Linked DNA regions of Sorangium aterium. The protein of the gene in region 1 interacts with the protein of each later gene in a pairwise test. Links are inferred from orthologs where the notes say so. Each region holds a gene or a part of one and is shown on either strand. Other genes may lie near its edges.

Region 1 (6,810 bases):
GCTGTCGGCGGATGAGGCCATCGAAGCCGAGGGGCTCGTCGATCTCGCCGAGCTGCTCAGCTTGCTGCGCCTCCGCGCATCGCGGAAGGAGCCTGCGCTGACGCGATGAGCCGCGACAGCGTGCCCGCGGCGCTCCAGCGTCGCGTCCGCAAGCGTGCCGCCGATCGATGCGAGTATTGCCGGCTCTCCCAGGTCAGCCAGGAGGCCGCGTTCCATGTCGATCACATCCAGCCGCGGCACGCAGATGGCCTGACCACCCCGGAGAACCTGGCGCTCGCCTGTGTGTCGTGCTCCCTGCGCAAGGGAGCGCGGACCCATGGAGAGGATCCGAGCACGGGCGACCACGCGAGCCTTTTCCACCCTCGCTGGGGTCGCTGGGAAGACCACCTCGACGTCACGAGTGATCTGCTGATCGCCGGAAAAACACCGACAGGCCGCGCCACGGTCGCGCGGCTCCGGATGAATCGGCCTCTCGTCATCGAGATTCGACGTGAAGAGGCGCTGCGGGGTCGATTCCCGTAGAGGGCGCCCGCTGCTTCCGCGAGCTCATTTCAAGCCTTGCAGCGGCCAGGCCCCCGGCGTCCAGGCGCAGCCGCGGCGCCGCCCCGCGCGGGCGGCGCATCCGCCAGCTCGCCCGCGAGCGCCGTCGTCCCCGGCGCCTCCTCCCGCGGGCCTCGCTCGGCCGCGCGCCGCGCCGGGCGCGGCGCCCGCGCAGCGGGGCCGCGTTTCATGTGGCGCCGTTCCCCGGCTTGGACTAGTGCCCCCTGCCGATGGGCCGAGCTCGAGCTGGTTTCGGAACCTTGTTCGCAGCGGATCGCGCGCGCGGGCGCTCCCCGCGACCCCGGGCTGGCCGGTGCGCCCTGGCGCTCGCCGTGCTCGCGCTCACGGCCTGCGCCGACGGGTCCAACAGCGACGACGACCTGCAGCTCGGGACGTCGGTGACCATCGACCCGCTCGCCTTCCTTGGCGACGTCCAGTGCTCCGGCTCGGACGAGCCGGAGGCCATCCGCAGCTACGTCGCCACGCTCACCGACAACAGCGCGGAGGGCGGGCCGTCCCCCCTCGCCTCGTCGCCGCCAGTCTCCTGTGCGTGGAGCGTGTCGTTCACCTCCGTCGTCGAGGGGCACAAGTACACGGTCAGGATCGACGGCTACGGGGGGGAGCTCGCCGACGAGCTCACGCCCGAAGGTGGCGAGACCTCCGGGAACCCCGAAATGCTGCTCCCCAACGGTGACAAGGCCGACCCGATCTGGACGTGGGAGTGCCCCGGCCCCGACCCCGACGCCCCGGACAGCGCCGGATCGATCGTGGCGGAGAAGGACGTAGAAATCGTCGTCCGGACGTGCGCCCCGCCCACCCGCTTCGAGCCCTGACCCTTCCGGCGCCCCCGTTGCGCCGCCTCAAGCTCCCGCCGCGCTGTCCAGCGCCCCCGCCCAGGACGCTCCAGCCGCGCTGTCCGGCACCCCTGATGCGCCCTCGACGGCGCCTCGCAGCGTCCGCCGAGGAGCCGGCGGCAGGCCGCGATCCACGCCCGCCGCGCGCGGGGAGGAACGCCCTCTGAGGCCGGCAAACCCTTTGCGCCAGCCTGCCCCTTGGAGTACCTGAACGCATCCGTCGCATCCCCTGAACAGCGTGGGTCATAGGGCGCGCGGCGAAGGCCGGGCTCCACCTCGTCGCTCGTCGATCGAGGCCAGGGCCGCTTCCGCCGCTCCGCTCGACGCTCGATCCGCGCTGGGATGGGCCTCTACGACGGGGGCCGAGCGCGCGCCGCGCCCGCCCCCCGCGCCTCGGGTGCAGGTCCCCCATGGAAGAGACGTCGAACATCCAGCAGAAGGTTCCGGTCAGCATCCAGGACGAGCTCCGGACGAGCTACCTCGACTACGCGATGAGCGTGATCATCGGCCGCGCGATCCCGGACGTGCGCGACGGCCTGAAGCCGGTGCACCGCCGGATCCTCTACTCGATGAACGAGCAGAAGATCGGCCCCACCGGCTCGCACAAGAAGTGCGCGCGCGTCGTCGGAGACGTCCTCGGCAAGTACCACCCGCACGGCGATCTCGCGGTCTACGACGCGCTCGTCCGGATGGGGCAGACCTTCAGCCTGCGCTACCCGCTCATCGACGGGCAGGGCAACTACGGCTCGGTCGACGGCGACTCGCCCGCGGCCATGCGGTACACGGAGTCGCGCCTGTCGCGGATGGCCGTCGAGCTGCTCGCCGATCTCGACAAGGACACGGTCGACTTCGTCCCGAACTACGACGACTCGGAGCTCGAGCCGAGCGTCCTTCCGGCGAAGTTCCCGCAGCTCCTGGTGAACGGCTCCGGCGGCATCGCCGTCGGCATGGCGACGAACATCCCGCCGCACAACCTCGGCGAGATCATCGACGCGACGATCGCCATCATCCGCAACCCCGACATCACCCTGGAGGAGCTGCTCCACCTCGTCCCGGGCCCCGATTTCCCGACCGGCGGCCTCATCTACGGCAAGAGCGGGATCGTGCAGGCGTACACGACCGGCCGTGGCTCGATCACGATGCGCGGGCGCCACCAGGTCGAGAAGACGATGAAGGGCGACCGCGAGCAGATCGTCTTCACCGAGATCCCCTACCAGGTGAACAAGGCCCGGCTGGTCGCGAAGATCGCCGAGTGCATGAAGGAGAAGCGCATCGAGGGGATCAGCGAGGTGCGCGACGAGAGCGATCGCGAGGGGATGCGGATCGTCATCGAGCTGAAGAAGGACATCTTCCCGCAGGTGGTCGTCAACCAGCTCTACCGGCTGACGGACCTCCAGGCGACGTTCGGGGTCATCAACCTGTCGATCGCGAACGGGCGCCCCGCGGTGCTGAGCCTGAAGGACACGCTCTCGCACTTCATCGAGCACCGGCGCGAGGTCGTGACGCGGCGCTGTCGGTTCGAGCTCCGGCAGGCCGAGGCGCAGCGCGAGCTCATCGAGGGGCTCGGGATGGCGACGAGCGACATCGATCGCATCGTCGCGACGATCCGGGCCTCGAGCGATCCGGACGACGCGCGGGAGAACCTGCAGAAGCTGCCGCTCCGGGGGCTCGGCGAGTTCCTCCGGCGCGCCGGCCGGCCGGAGCCCGAGTGCGCCGAGGCCGACACGCGCGGCGACTACTTCCTGTCGGAGCGGCAGGCCAAGGCGATCCTCGAGATGCGGCTGTCGCGCCTGACCGGCCTCGAGCGGGAGAAGCTCGCGAAGGAGTACGGCGAGCTGTCGCAGACCATCGAGCGGCTCCGGGCGATCCTGGCCGACATGGGGCTGCTCATGAACGTGATCGTGATGGAGCTCGAGGAGATCAAGGAGCGCTTCGGCGACAAGCGGCGCACCGAGATCGTGCCGGCCGAGGCCGAGATCCAGATGGAGGACCTGATCCAGGAAGAGGACATGGTCGTGACCATCTCGCACGCCGGCTACCTGAAGCGGACGCCGACCTCGACGTACCGGGCGCAGCGCCGCGGCGGCAAGGGGATGGTGGGGATGGAGGCGCGCGAGGAGGACTGGGTGAGCCAGCTCTTCGTGGCGTCGACGCACTCGTACGTCTTCTTCTTCAGCGACAAGGGCAAGGTCTTCGTCAAGAAGGTCTACGAGATCCCGCAGGCGCCGCGGAACGCGAAGGGCCGGGCGATCGTGAACTTCGTCGGGATGGAGCCGGGGGAGAAGGTCGCGGCGATCACGCCGGTGCCGAGCTTCGACGGCGAGACGTTCGTGGTGACGCTGACCCGCCGCGGGCAGATCAAGAAGACGGCGCTCAACGAGTACGAGAACTACCGGGACAAGGGGATCATCGGCGTGCGGATCGAGGAGGGCGATCAGCTCTTCACGGCGGCGCTCACCGACGGCAAGCGCGAGCTCGTGATCGCGACGCGGAGCGGGATGAGCATCCGCTTCCCCGAGGACCAGGTGCGCCCGACGGGCCGCGCGACGATGGGCGTGAAGGGCATCGAGCTCGACGAGGGCGACGTGGTGGTCGGCCTCGGCGTGAGCGGCGACGGGCGCGACCGGGTGCTCGCGGTCTGCGAGCGCGGGTACGGCAAGCAGACGCCGCTCGAGGAGTTCCGGCTCCAGAGCCGCGGCGGCAAGGGCGTGATCCTGATCGACGCGAGCGAGCGGAACGGGCCGGTCGTGGGCGTCGCCATGGTGAGCCCGAGCGACGAGGTGCTGATCGTGACCGATCGCGGGCAGATGATCCGCACCAAGACGAGCGAGATCCGCGAGACGGGGCGCAACGCGCAGGGCGTGCGGATCATGCACGTCGGCCAGGACGAGCGGGTCGTCGCCGTCGAGGCCTTCGCGGCGGAAGCGGAAGCGGCCGAGGCCGAGGAGGGCGGGTCGACGCCGCCGGCGGCCGGCGCGGACGGGACCAACGGGGTCGCGGATCACGCCGGCGGGAACGGGAGCAGCGAGGTCAACTAGAGGTCGACCGGGCGCCGAGCTCGGTCGACGGCCCGTCCGCAGCCCCCGCGGCGCGACCACCACACGAGGGACCGACGGTGGTCCTCGGGTCGACCGGACGGGGAGCTCGGTGGCCGACGAGGGCCGCTAGCTCGGTCACGTGCTCGTCGTGCGCGCCCATCGCCATGAGCGCGTCGGCGAGCCGCAGGACGTACTCGACGTTCGAGCCGCTCGGGCCGTGCGACGCGAGCACCTGCGCGGCGATCTCGGGGAGCGGCGCAGCGCCCAGGTAATCGGGGTTATCCGGCGTGGCCAGGTACACGATGGCCGACCGGGCCGTGATCTCCGCGCGCACCGCCGCCCCATCCGCAAGGTGGAGCGGCACGTCGTGGCGCGCATATCCGCCCTTCTCGCGGTGGTCCAGCGCGCGGAGCACCTCGTCGAGCTCGGCCTCGCCAACGCGATAGGCCATCCCCCAGCAGAGGGCGCCAGGCGACGGGATGAGCGTGACCACCCGCCCGGGCGCCCCGGGGACGCCCCGATGGTCTGTGGACCCCTGCCAGAAGCGGCGGGCCCACCCCGTGATGTACCCTGGCACCATCCGCTCGAAGCGGAAGGCAGGCCGCCAGATCAACGAACCGTAACCGAAGATCCACGCCTCGCGGTCCACGGGGCGATTGTACCAAACCGCGCCGGCCGTCAGCCGCTGCAGCTCACCCCTCGAGCAGCTCGAACCGGATCCCCGCCGCCTGAAGCCGCTCGATGAGCCGCTCCCCCATCGCGACGGCCGGCGTGATGACCCCGGCGCGCGCCGGCAGCCGCTCGCGGTCGAACGCCATGCAAAGCGCCGACTCCGCCACCATCTTGGCCGTCTCCGAGTACCCCGGATCGCCGCCGCTCACGCGCGTCACCACCTTGCGCGACGCGCTCTTCCCCTGGAAGGTCACCTGGAACCAGCTGCGCGCCCGCTCCTCCGCGCTCGGCCCCTCCCCCGGACTCCGCACCTTGCGGAGCAGCTCCCGCGTCGGTCCCACCTTGGCCAGCGCCGTGACCGCGCCGAAGCCGGCGATCCCCATCACGAGCTGCAGCCCGGACTTGACCTGCACGTTGTGGCTGTACTGGAAGTCGGGGCCGTAGGCGTCGAGCTCCCGCGCGCTCCGGAGCACGACGAGCGGATCGATGCTGGGCATCGGACAGAGCCATGCGCGCAGCCCCTTCTCGTAGCGGATACGCGCCTTGAGCCCCCGCACCCTGCGCGCCCCGTGCGCGCCCTCGCCGCGCGCGGCGCCCTTCCTGGGGCCGGCGTGCGCCATGATCTCGAGCAGCGACTGCCAGGTGCCGCCGGAGAAGCTGCCGTGCGCGCGCACGATGCCCTCCACAGCGATCGGCTCGCCCGCGGGGAGCTTCGTCACCGTGAAGAGCACCCCGAGGTCGTGCGGGATGCTGTCGAAGCCGCAGCAGTTGACGATCCGCACGCCCCGCGCGCGGGCGGCCTCGTGGTGGCGCTCGATGAGGCGGTCGACGAACCCAGGCTCGCCGGTGAGATCCGCGTAGTCGGTGCCCGCGCGGATGCACGCCTCGACGAGCGGCTCGCCGAGCGCCGTGTAAGGACCGACCGTCGTGATGACGACGCGCGCCTGGCGAGCCATGCGCTCGAGCGACGCCGCGTCGTCCGACGCCGCCTCGATGACGCCCAGCGAGGAGCACGCCGGATCGATCGCCTCCATCGCCGCCTTCACCTCGGCGAGGCGCCCCGCGCTCCGGCCAGCGATCGCCCAGCGGATGGGCCGCTCTTCTGCGCCACGGGCGGAGGCGTCCTTGCCCTTGGTGGCGAGATACTCGGCGACGAGGCGACCGGTGAAGCCGGTCGCTCCGAAGACGATCACGTCGTACGCGCGGTCGCTGGTCATGGGGGGCAGCCTTGATACCACGACCGCGGGCGGGAACGGTCAGCGCCGGCACCACGAGAGCGACGGCGGCACCCAGCCGCCGAACGAGCGCTCCAGGTGCTCCGCCACGGCGATCGTCACGTGATCGTTGCCGTGGATCGCCGCCACCTGGACGCCGAGCGGCAGCCCCTCGCCGTTGAGGCCCAGCGGCACCTGCGTCGCCGGCATCTCCATGACGTTGAGCACCGCGGTGTATGTCCACTGGAAGGGCGGCAGCAGCGGCGCGTAGTGCCGCGGCGCGGGGCTCGGATAGGACGGGTAGAGCATCACGCCCTGCTCGCCGATGCGCGACACGAGCTCGGCGCGCAGCGCCTTGCCGAGCTCCAGGGCGCGCTCGACGCGCGCCGGCAGCAGCCCGCCGACGTCCTCCAGCAGCGCGAGCCCCAGCGCGGGCAGCGTGTGCGTCGAGCGGCGGACCGACCAGCGGGCGAGCTCACGCGGCAGGCTGAC
Region 2 (6,698 bases), on another replicon or contig:
CCTCGGCATCTCCGGCGAGCTCGACCCCGCCGTGATCCGGCCCGGCAGCGAGTCGAACCAGCAGAGCTACGTCGCCGTCATCATGCCGATGCGGATTTGAGCGCGCCCTCCGACGAGCCCGAGGGGCGCTCCCCGAGCCTCCTCCTCGAGCGGCTCCACATCCGCGAGTTCCGGAACCTCGGTCGCGTCGATGTCGAGCCAGCGCCGCGCATCAACGTGATCGCGGGCAACAACGGGCAGGGAAAGACGAGCCTGCTCGAGGCGATCTACTTCGCCGCGACCTCGAGGAGCTTCCGCACCCACCGGCTGGCCGAGCTGGTCCGCCACGGCGCCCCCATCGCAAGCGCGCGCGCGCGCTTCGTCGAGCGACGGGACGCGCTGCAGCCGCTCGCGCGCGAGCAGACCGCCGCCGTGGAGCACAAGCGGTGCGTCGTGCGGATCGACGGCAACCGGCCTCCGAGCCTGGCGAGCTTCGCGACGCGATCGCCGGTCGTCGCCTTCCACGCGGAGGAGCTCGCGCTGTCCACCGGGCCCGCGAGCGCGCGGCGCACGCTGCTCGATCGCCTGGCGCTCTTCATGGACCCGCAGAGCGCCGACCACCGGGCCCGCTACGCGCAGGCGCTCCGCGCGCGCCACGAGCTGCTCCACCGCGGCGGGGGAGCGCAGGCCCAGGCGAGCCCCGAGCTCGACGCGTTCGAGGCGCTCTGCGCCCTCCACGGCGCGGCGCTGACCCGCGCCCGCGAGGCGGCCGTCCAGGCGCTGGCGCCGGAGCTCACGAACGCCTTCGCCCGCATCGCCGCGCCCAACCTGACGCTGGCCGCGCGGTACGCGCCGGGCGGCAGCGGCGCCGCCGAGCAGGCGCGCGAGGCGCTGCGCGAGCAGCGCCGCCGCGACGCGCACCGGCCGAGCGCGGGCTTCGGTCCCCACCGCGACGACCTGGTGCTCGAGCTCGACGGCCACCCCGCCCGCGTTGTCGCCTCGCAGGGCCAGCACAGGGCCCTCACGCTCGCGCTCAAAGCAGCCGAGACCGCTGCGATTGCTTCCGTCCGGGGCGTAGAACCGATCCTCCTGCTCGACGACGTGTCGAGCGAGCTCGATCCCGACCGGACCGCGGCGCTGTTCATGTTCCTCGGAATGGCGCGCGGACAGGTATTCCTGACGACCACGCGGCGCGATCTCATCGTCACGCCGGGCGTACCTTCCTCGGAGCGGCGCGATTTTCACGTCGAAGGCGGCGCGGTCGGCTGACGTTCGTTCGTCGCGGGCGCGCCGGGCTGCCGCCGGGCTGCCGGACGCACGCGGCGCGCGGCGCCCGGCGCGCGCGACGAACGTCAGCCGACCGCGCCGCGACCGCCGTCAAACGCGTTGATCCCGGCCCCGGAGCGCGCGAGTTGGGATGCTCCGGACGCGCCCGCGATGGGCACCGAAAATACGGTGTTACGAGGCTTCCGGACCCGGCGAAACGCTTGCCCGAGCCCCTGATTTCGGCTACATTTCCGCAGTCTTTACGGGGCATCGACGAGCGGTCCGCGCGTGAACGCTCATGGCCCCGGAATCGATCCGGCGCCGCGGCCGCGGCGCCCGGGTCTCACCAGACGAGCTGCCATCGAGCCGGCCCCTCCACTGCAAGAACTCCGGCAATCCGAGCGGCCTCCGCCGCTCTGCGCCCCCGGTGAGAGGCGGCGGGCGCGCCACCAGGACCGAGATGACGGAACCCACCCTGAGCCAGCCGACCGACCTCACCAAGGCGTCGTATGACGCCCACAGCATCACGGCGCTCGAAGGCCTTGAAGCGGTGCGAAAGCGACCCGGCATGTACATCGGCGATGTGCACGACGGATCGGGGCTCCACCACCTGGTCTGGGAAGCCATCGACAACGCGGTCGACGAGCACCTCGCCGGCGCCTGCACGGAGATCAGGGTCACCGTCCACTTCGACGGCTCGGTGTCGATCGAGGACAACGGCCGCGGGATCCCGGTCGGGATGCACGCCAAGGGCGTGAGCGCGGCAGAGGTCGTCATGACCGTCCTCCACGCCGGCGGCAAGTTCGACAACTCCAGCTACAAGGTCTCTGCGGGCTTGCACGGCGTCGGCGTGAGCGCCGTGAACGCCGTCTCCGAGTGGCTGAAGCTCGAGATCAAGCGGGAAGGAAAGCTCTGGTTTCAGGAGTACGCCCGGGGCGTGCCGAAGGCGCCGCTCAAGGGGATCGGCGTGACGGACAAGACGGGGACGAAGCTCACCTTCAAGCCCGATCCGCTCGTCTTCAGCACAGTCGAGTTCAGCTTCGACATCCTGGCGAGCCGCCTGCGCGAGCTCGCGTTTCTGAACGCCGGGCTCATCATCCACCTCCACGACCAGCGCCCCGACGGGAGAACGGAAGTCTACGAGTACAAGGGGGGCATCTCCGAGTTCGTGTCGCTCCTCAACAAGACCAAGGAGCCGATTCACGACGACGTGATCAGCTTCGTGTCGCAGCATGAGGCCGGCGCCACAGGCGACGGCGCGAACGGCCGCGGCAGCTCCGCGGCTCCGCCGGTCGGCGTGGAGGTCGCGCTGCAGTGGAACGGCTCCTATACGGAAGCCATCTTCTGTTACACGAACAACGTCCACAACAAGGACGGCGGCACCCACCTCACCGGGCTCCGCGCCGCGCTCACGAAGACCATCAACAACTACGGGAGCGCGCACAACCTCTTCAAGGAGCTGAAGCAGGGCCTGCAGGGCGAGGACGCGCGTGAGGGCCTGACGTGCGTGCTCAGCATCAAGCACCCGGACCCGTCGTTCGACTCGCAGACGAAATCCAAGCTCGTGTCGAGCGAGGTCAAGGGCATCGTCGAGGCCGCCGTCAGCGACAAGCTCGGGCAGTACTTCGAAGAGAACCCCCAGAGCGCGAAGAAGATCATCGAGAAGGCGGTCGTCGCCGCGAAGGCGCGCGAGGCGGCCCGCAAGGCCCGCGAGGTGATCCGCAAGGGCTCGCTCGACGTGACCTCGCTCTCGGGCAAGCTCGCCGACTGCCAGTCCAAGGACCCGGAGAAGAGCGAGATCTACATCGTCGAGGGCGAGAGCGCCGGCGGCAGCGCCAAGATGGGGCGCGACCGGCACTTCCAGGCGATCCTCCCGCTGAAGGGGAAGATCCTGAACGTCGAGCGCGCGCGGCTCGACCGGATGCTGAGCTCCGCCGAGGTGGGCACGCTGATCACCGCGCTCGGCTGTGGGATCAACGACGCCGGCGGCTTCGAGATCGACAAGCTCCGCTACCAGAAGATCATCCTGATGACGGACGCCGACGTCGACGGATCCCACATCCGCACGCTGCTGCTGACCTTCTTCTTCCGGCAGATGCCGGAGATCATGGAGAAGGGGTACCTGTTCATCGCGCAGCCGCCGCTCTACCGCGTGCGCAAGGGCAAGCGGGACCTGTACCTGAAGGACCAGGGCGCCCTGGACGAGTTCCTCGTGGGCAACGCCGTGGACGGGCTCGAGATCGTCGCCAGCGGCGCCCAGACGGGCATCGCGGGCCAGCCGCTCTACCGGCTGGCGCAGCGGCTGAAGCGGTTCCGCGCCGTGCTCTCCAACATCGACAAGCGCTGTGACGCGCGGATCGTGGCGGCGCTGCTGCGGTCGAGCGGGCTCGGGCGCGACGATCTGCGCGAGACCAAGAAGGTCGCCGCGGCCGCCGACGAGCTCCGCGCCTACCTGAAGCAGCGCTATCCGGACCTGTTCCCGCTCACGCTGTCGACGCCCCGGGACACGGAGCACGGGACGAGCCGGATCGAGGTCGTGCCGCGCCCGGGCGCGAGCGCGCGAAAGAGCGTCATCGACTGGGATCTGGTGAACTCGCCGGAGTACCAGGAAGCCTGGTCGATCGAGCAGGACCTCCGGTCCATCGGCGCGCCCCCGTACCGGGCGCGCACCTCGAGCGGCGAGGAGACCCTGGAGAACGGAGAGTCGCTCGTCGAGTACATCGAGGAGCGCGGCAAGAAGGGCATCTCGATCAGCCGTTACAAGGGCCTCGGCGAGATGAACGCCGACGAGCTCTGGGAAACGACGATGAACCCGGACGCTCGGACTCTCCTCCAGGTCCGCATCGACGATGCGGTGAAGACGGACGAGCTCTTCACGATCCTGATGGGGGATCAGGTCGAGCCGCGGCGCAACTTCATCGAGCAGAACGCGCTCAACGTGAAGAACCTCGATATCTGAGCCCCACGGCCAGGGCGCGCGGCTCCTGCGCGCCCGGCGCGGCTCCTGCGCCCGGGCGCGGCGCCTCGGCCCCGCGCCCGGGCGTGCGTGCGTCGAGCCCCTCGCTCGATGCGCATGGCCGGGGGGTTGACACGGCGCTGCTGCTGCATCGCTCACCTGCCCTGTTCGCTCGTCATCCCTTCAGCGCCTCTTCGGCGTCCCATCAGCGCCCTTCAGCGTTTTTGGCAAGCCGCTTGCCTGGCCGTCCCCTTGCTAGGCGGGGCACCCGCCTTAGCTTCGAGGGGCCATGAAAATCGAGCGAATGACGACGAAGGCCCAAGAGGCCATACGAGAGGCTGTCGACTTCGGCAGCCGTCGGGGAAACCCCGAGCTCTATCCCGAGCACCTTGTGCGGGCGATCGTCAGCCAGGACGGCGGCGTCGGCGCGCCTCTGGTGCAGAAGGCAGGCGCCGATCCGGCGGGCGTGCTGCGCCTCCTCGACGCGAAGATCGACACCTATCCTCGCGTCAGCGGCGGCGCCGAGCCGAACCTGTCGAGGCGCGCGCTCACGGTCCTGCAAAAGGCCGAAGACGAGGCGAAGGCGCTCAAGGACGAGTACATCTCGACAGAGCACGTCCTGCTCGCCGGCATCAAGGCCGACAAGGAGATCCAATCGATCTTCGAACGAGCGGGGCTCTCGTACGACAAGCTCCTCTCGTCGCTCGCGGCCGTGCGTGGCAATCAGCGCGTGACGGACCGGGACCCCGAGGGGAAGTTCCAGGCGCTCGAGAAGTACACACGGGATCTCACGAAGCTCGCTCGACAGGGCAAGATCGATCCGGTGATCGGGCGAGACGAGGAGATCCGGCGCGTCATCCAGGTGCTCTCGCGGCGCACCAAGAACAATCCGGTGCTCATCGGCGAGCCCGGCGTCGGCAAGACGGCGATCGTCGAGGGCATCGCGCAGCGCATCGTCGCGGGCGATGTGCCGGAGTCGCTCAAGGACAAGACCATCGCCGCGCTCGATCTCGCCGCCATGGTCGCAGGCTCGAAGTTCCGCGGGGAGTTCGAGGATCGGCTCAAGGCCGTGCTCAAGGAGATCGAGGGCTCGAACGGCCGCATCATCCTGTTCATCGACGAGCTTCACACGCTGGTGGGCGCCGGCGCGGCCGAGGGCGCCATGGACGCGGCCAACATGCTGAAGCCGGCGCTCGCGCGCGGTGAGCTCCGGTGCATCGGCGCGACCACCCTCGACGAGTACCGCAAGCGGATCGAGAAGGACGCGGCGCTGGAGCGGCGGTTCCAGCAGGTGCTCGTCACGCAGCCCAGCGTCGAGGACACGATCGCTATCCTGCGAGGCCTCAAGGAGAAGTACGAGGTCCACCACGGGATCCGCATCCAGGACGCGGCGCTCGTCGGGGCCGCCGTCCTGTCGAACCGGTACATCACCGAGCGCTTTTTGCCCGACAAGGCGATCGATCTGGTCGACGAGGCGGCGTCGAAGATCCGTATGGAGATCGATAGCCTGCCCACGCCGATCGATCAGGTCGAGCGCGATCTGCTCAAGCTGCAGATGGAGGAGCAGGCGCTCAAGCGCGAGAGCGACAAGGCGAGCAAGGTCCGCCTCGACGAGGTGCGGCGCGAGATCGCCGAGCTCCAGGGGCAGCGCGACGCGATGCGGGCGCAGTGGATGCGCGAGAAGGAGCTCATCTCCGAGCTGCGCCGGCTCAAGCCGCAGATCGAGGAGCTCCGGCTCGAGGAGGAGCGGCTGAAGCGCGCCGGAGACCTCGGGCGCGCCGCGGAGATCCATTACGGCAAGATCCCGGAGATCGAGAAGCAGCTCGAGTCGATCCGCGCCACCCTCTCCCAGGTGCAGTCGAAGCAGAGCTACCTGAAGGAGGAGGTCACCGACGAGGACATCGCCGCGGTCGTCTCGAAATGGACCGGGATCCCCGTCTCCAAGATGCTCGAGAGCGAGATGCAGAAGCTGCTGCGCCTCGAGGAGGAGCTGCGCCGGCGGGTCGTCGGGCAGGAGGACGCGCTCCGCGCGGTGTCGAACGCCATCCGGCGCTCGAGGGCCGGGCTCGGCGACGAGCGCCGGCCGATCGGATCGTTCCTGTTCCTCGGGCCGACCGGCGTCGGCAAGACCGAGCTCGCGCGCGCGCTCGCCGAGATCCTCTTCGACGACGAGAAGGCCATGGTGCGGCTCGATATGAGCGAGTACGGGGAGCGCCACGCGGTGGCCCGCCTGATCGGCGCGCCGCCCGGGTACGTCGGCTACGAGGAGGGCGGCCAGCTCACGGAGCCGGTGCGCCGACGGCCGTACAGCGTGGTGCTGTTCGACGAGATCGAGAAGGCCCACCCGGACATCTGGAACACGCTCCTCCAGGTGCTCGACGACGGTCGCCTGACCGACGGCCAGGGGCACACGGTCGATTTCAAGAACACGATCATCATCCTGACATCGAACCTCGGGACGCCGGCGGCCGCGGCGATCGAGGAGCGAGCGAACCTG

What was found.
Region 2: the proteins of gyrA (region 1) and gyrB interact in binary tests that used the Escherichia coli proteins (3 or more experiments, as listed by UniProt). The link is inferred for Sorangium aterium from one-to-one orthologs.

Annotation. Positions count from the first base shown.
Region 1 is NZ_JAQNDK010000003.1:1,463,452-1,470,261, forward strand. What follows is about bases 1,409-4,632. They hold gyrA (DNA gyrase subunit A), read left to right. Parts: upstream 1,409-1,804; coding sequence 1,805-4,432; downstream 4,433-4,632. Other genes in these bases: POL72_RS29745 (gamma-glutamylcyclotransferase), read right to left, coding at 4,425-4,632. In the rest of the region: POL72_RS29725 (hypothetical protein), read left to right, coding at 1-109; POL72_RS29730 (HNH endonuclease), read left to right, coding at 106-522; POL72_RS29735 (hypothetical protein), read left to right, coding at 873-1,373; more of POL72_RS29745, read right to left, coding at 4,633-5,081; POL72_RS29750 (saccharopine dehydrogenase family protein), read right to left, coding at 5,125-6,321; POL72_RS29755 (amidase), read right to left, coding at 6,361-6,810. UniProt on the Escherichia coli protein: A type II topoisomerase that negatively supercoils closed circular double-stranded (ds) DNA in an ATP-dependent manner to maintain chromosomes in an underwound state.
Region 2 is NZ_JAQNDK010000005.1:176,479-183,176, reverse strand. The notes cover bases 1,343-4,454. They hold gyrB (DNA topoisomerase (ATP-hydrolyzing) subunit B), read left to right. Parts: upstream 1,343-1,705; coding sequence 1,706-4,204; downstream 4,205-4,454. In the rest of the region: dnaN (DNA polymerase III subunit beta), read left to right, coding at 1-100; DNA replication/repair protein RecF, read left to right, coding at 97-1,248; ATP-dependent chaperone ClpB, read left to right, coding at 4,491-6,698. UniProt on the Escherichia coli protein: DNA gyrase negatively supercoils closed circular double-stranded DNA in an ATP-dependent manner to maintain chromosomes in an underwound state.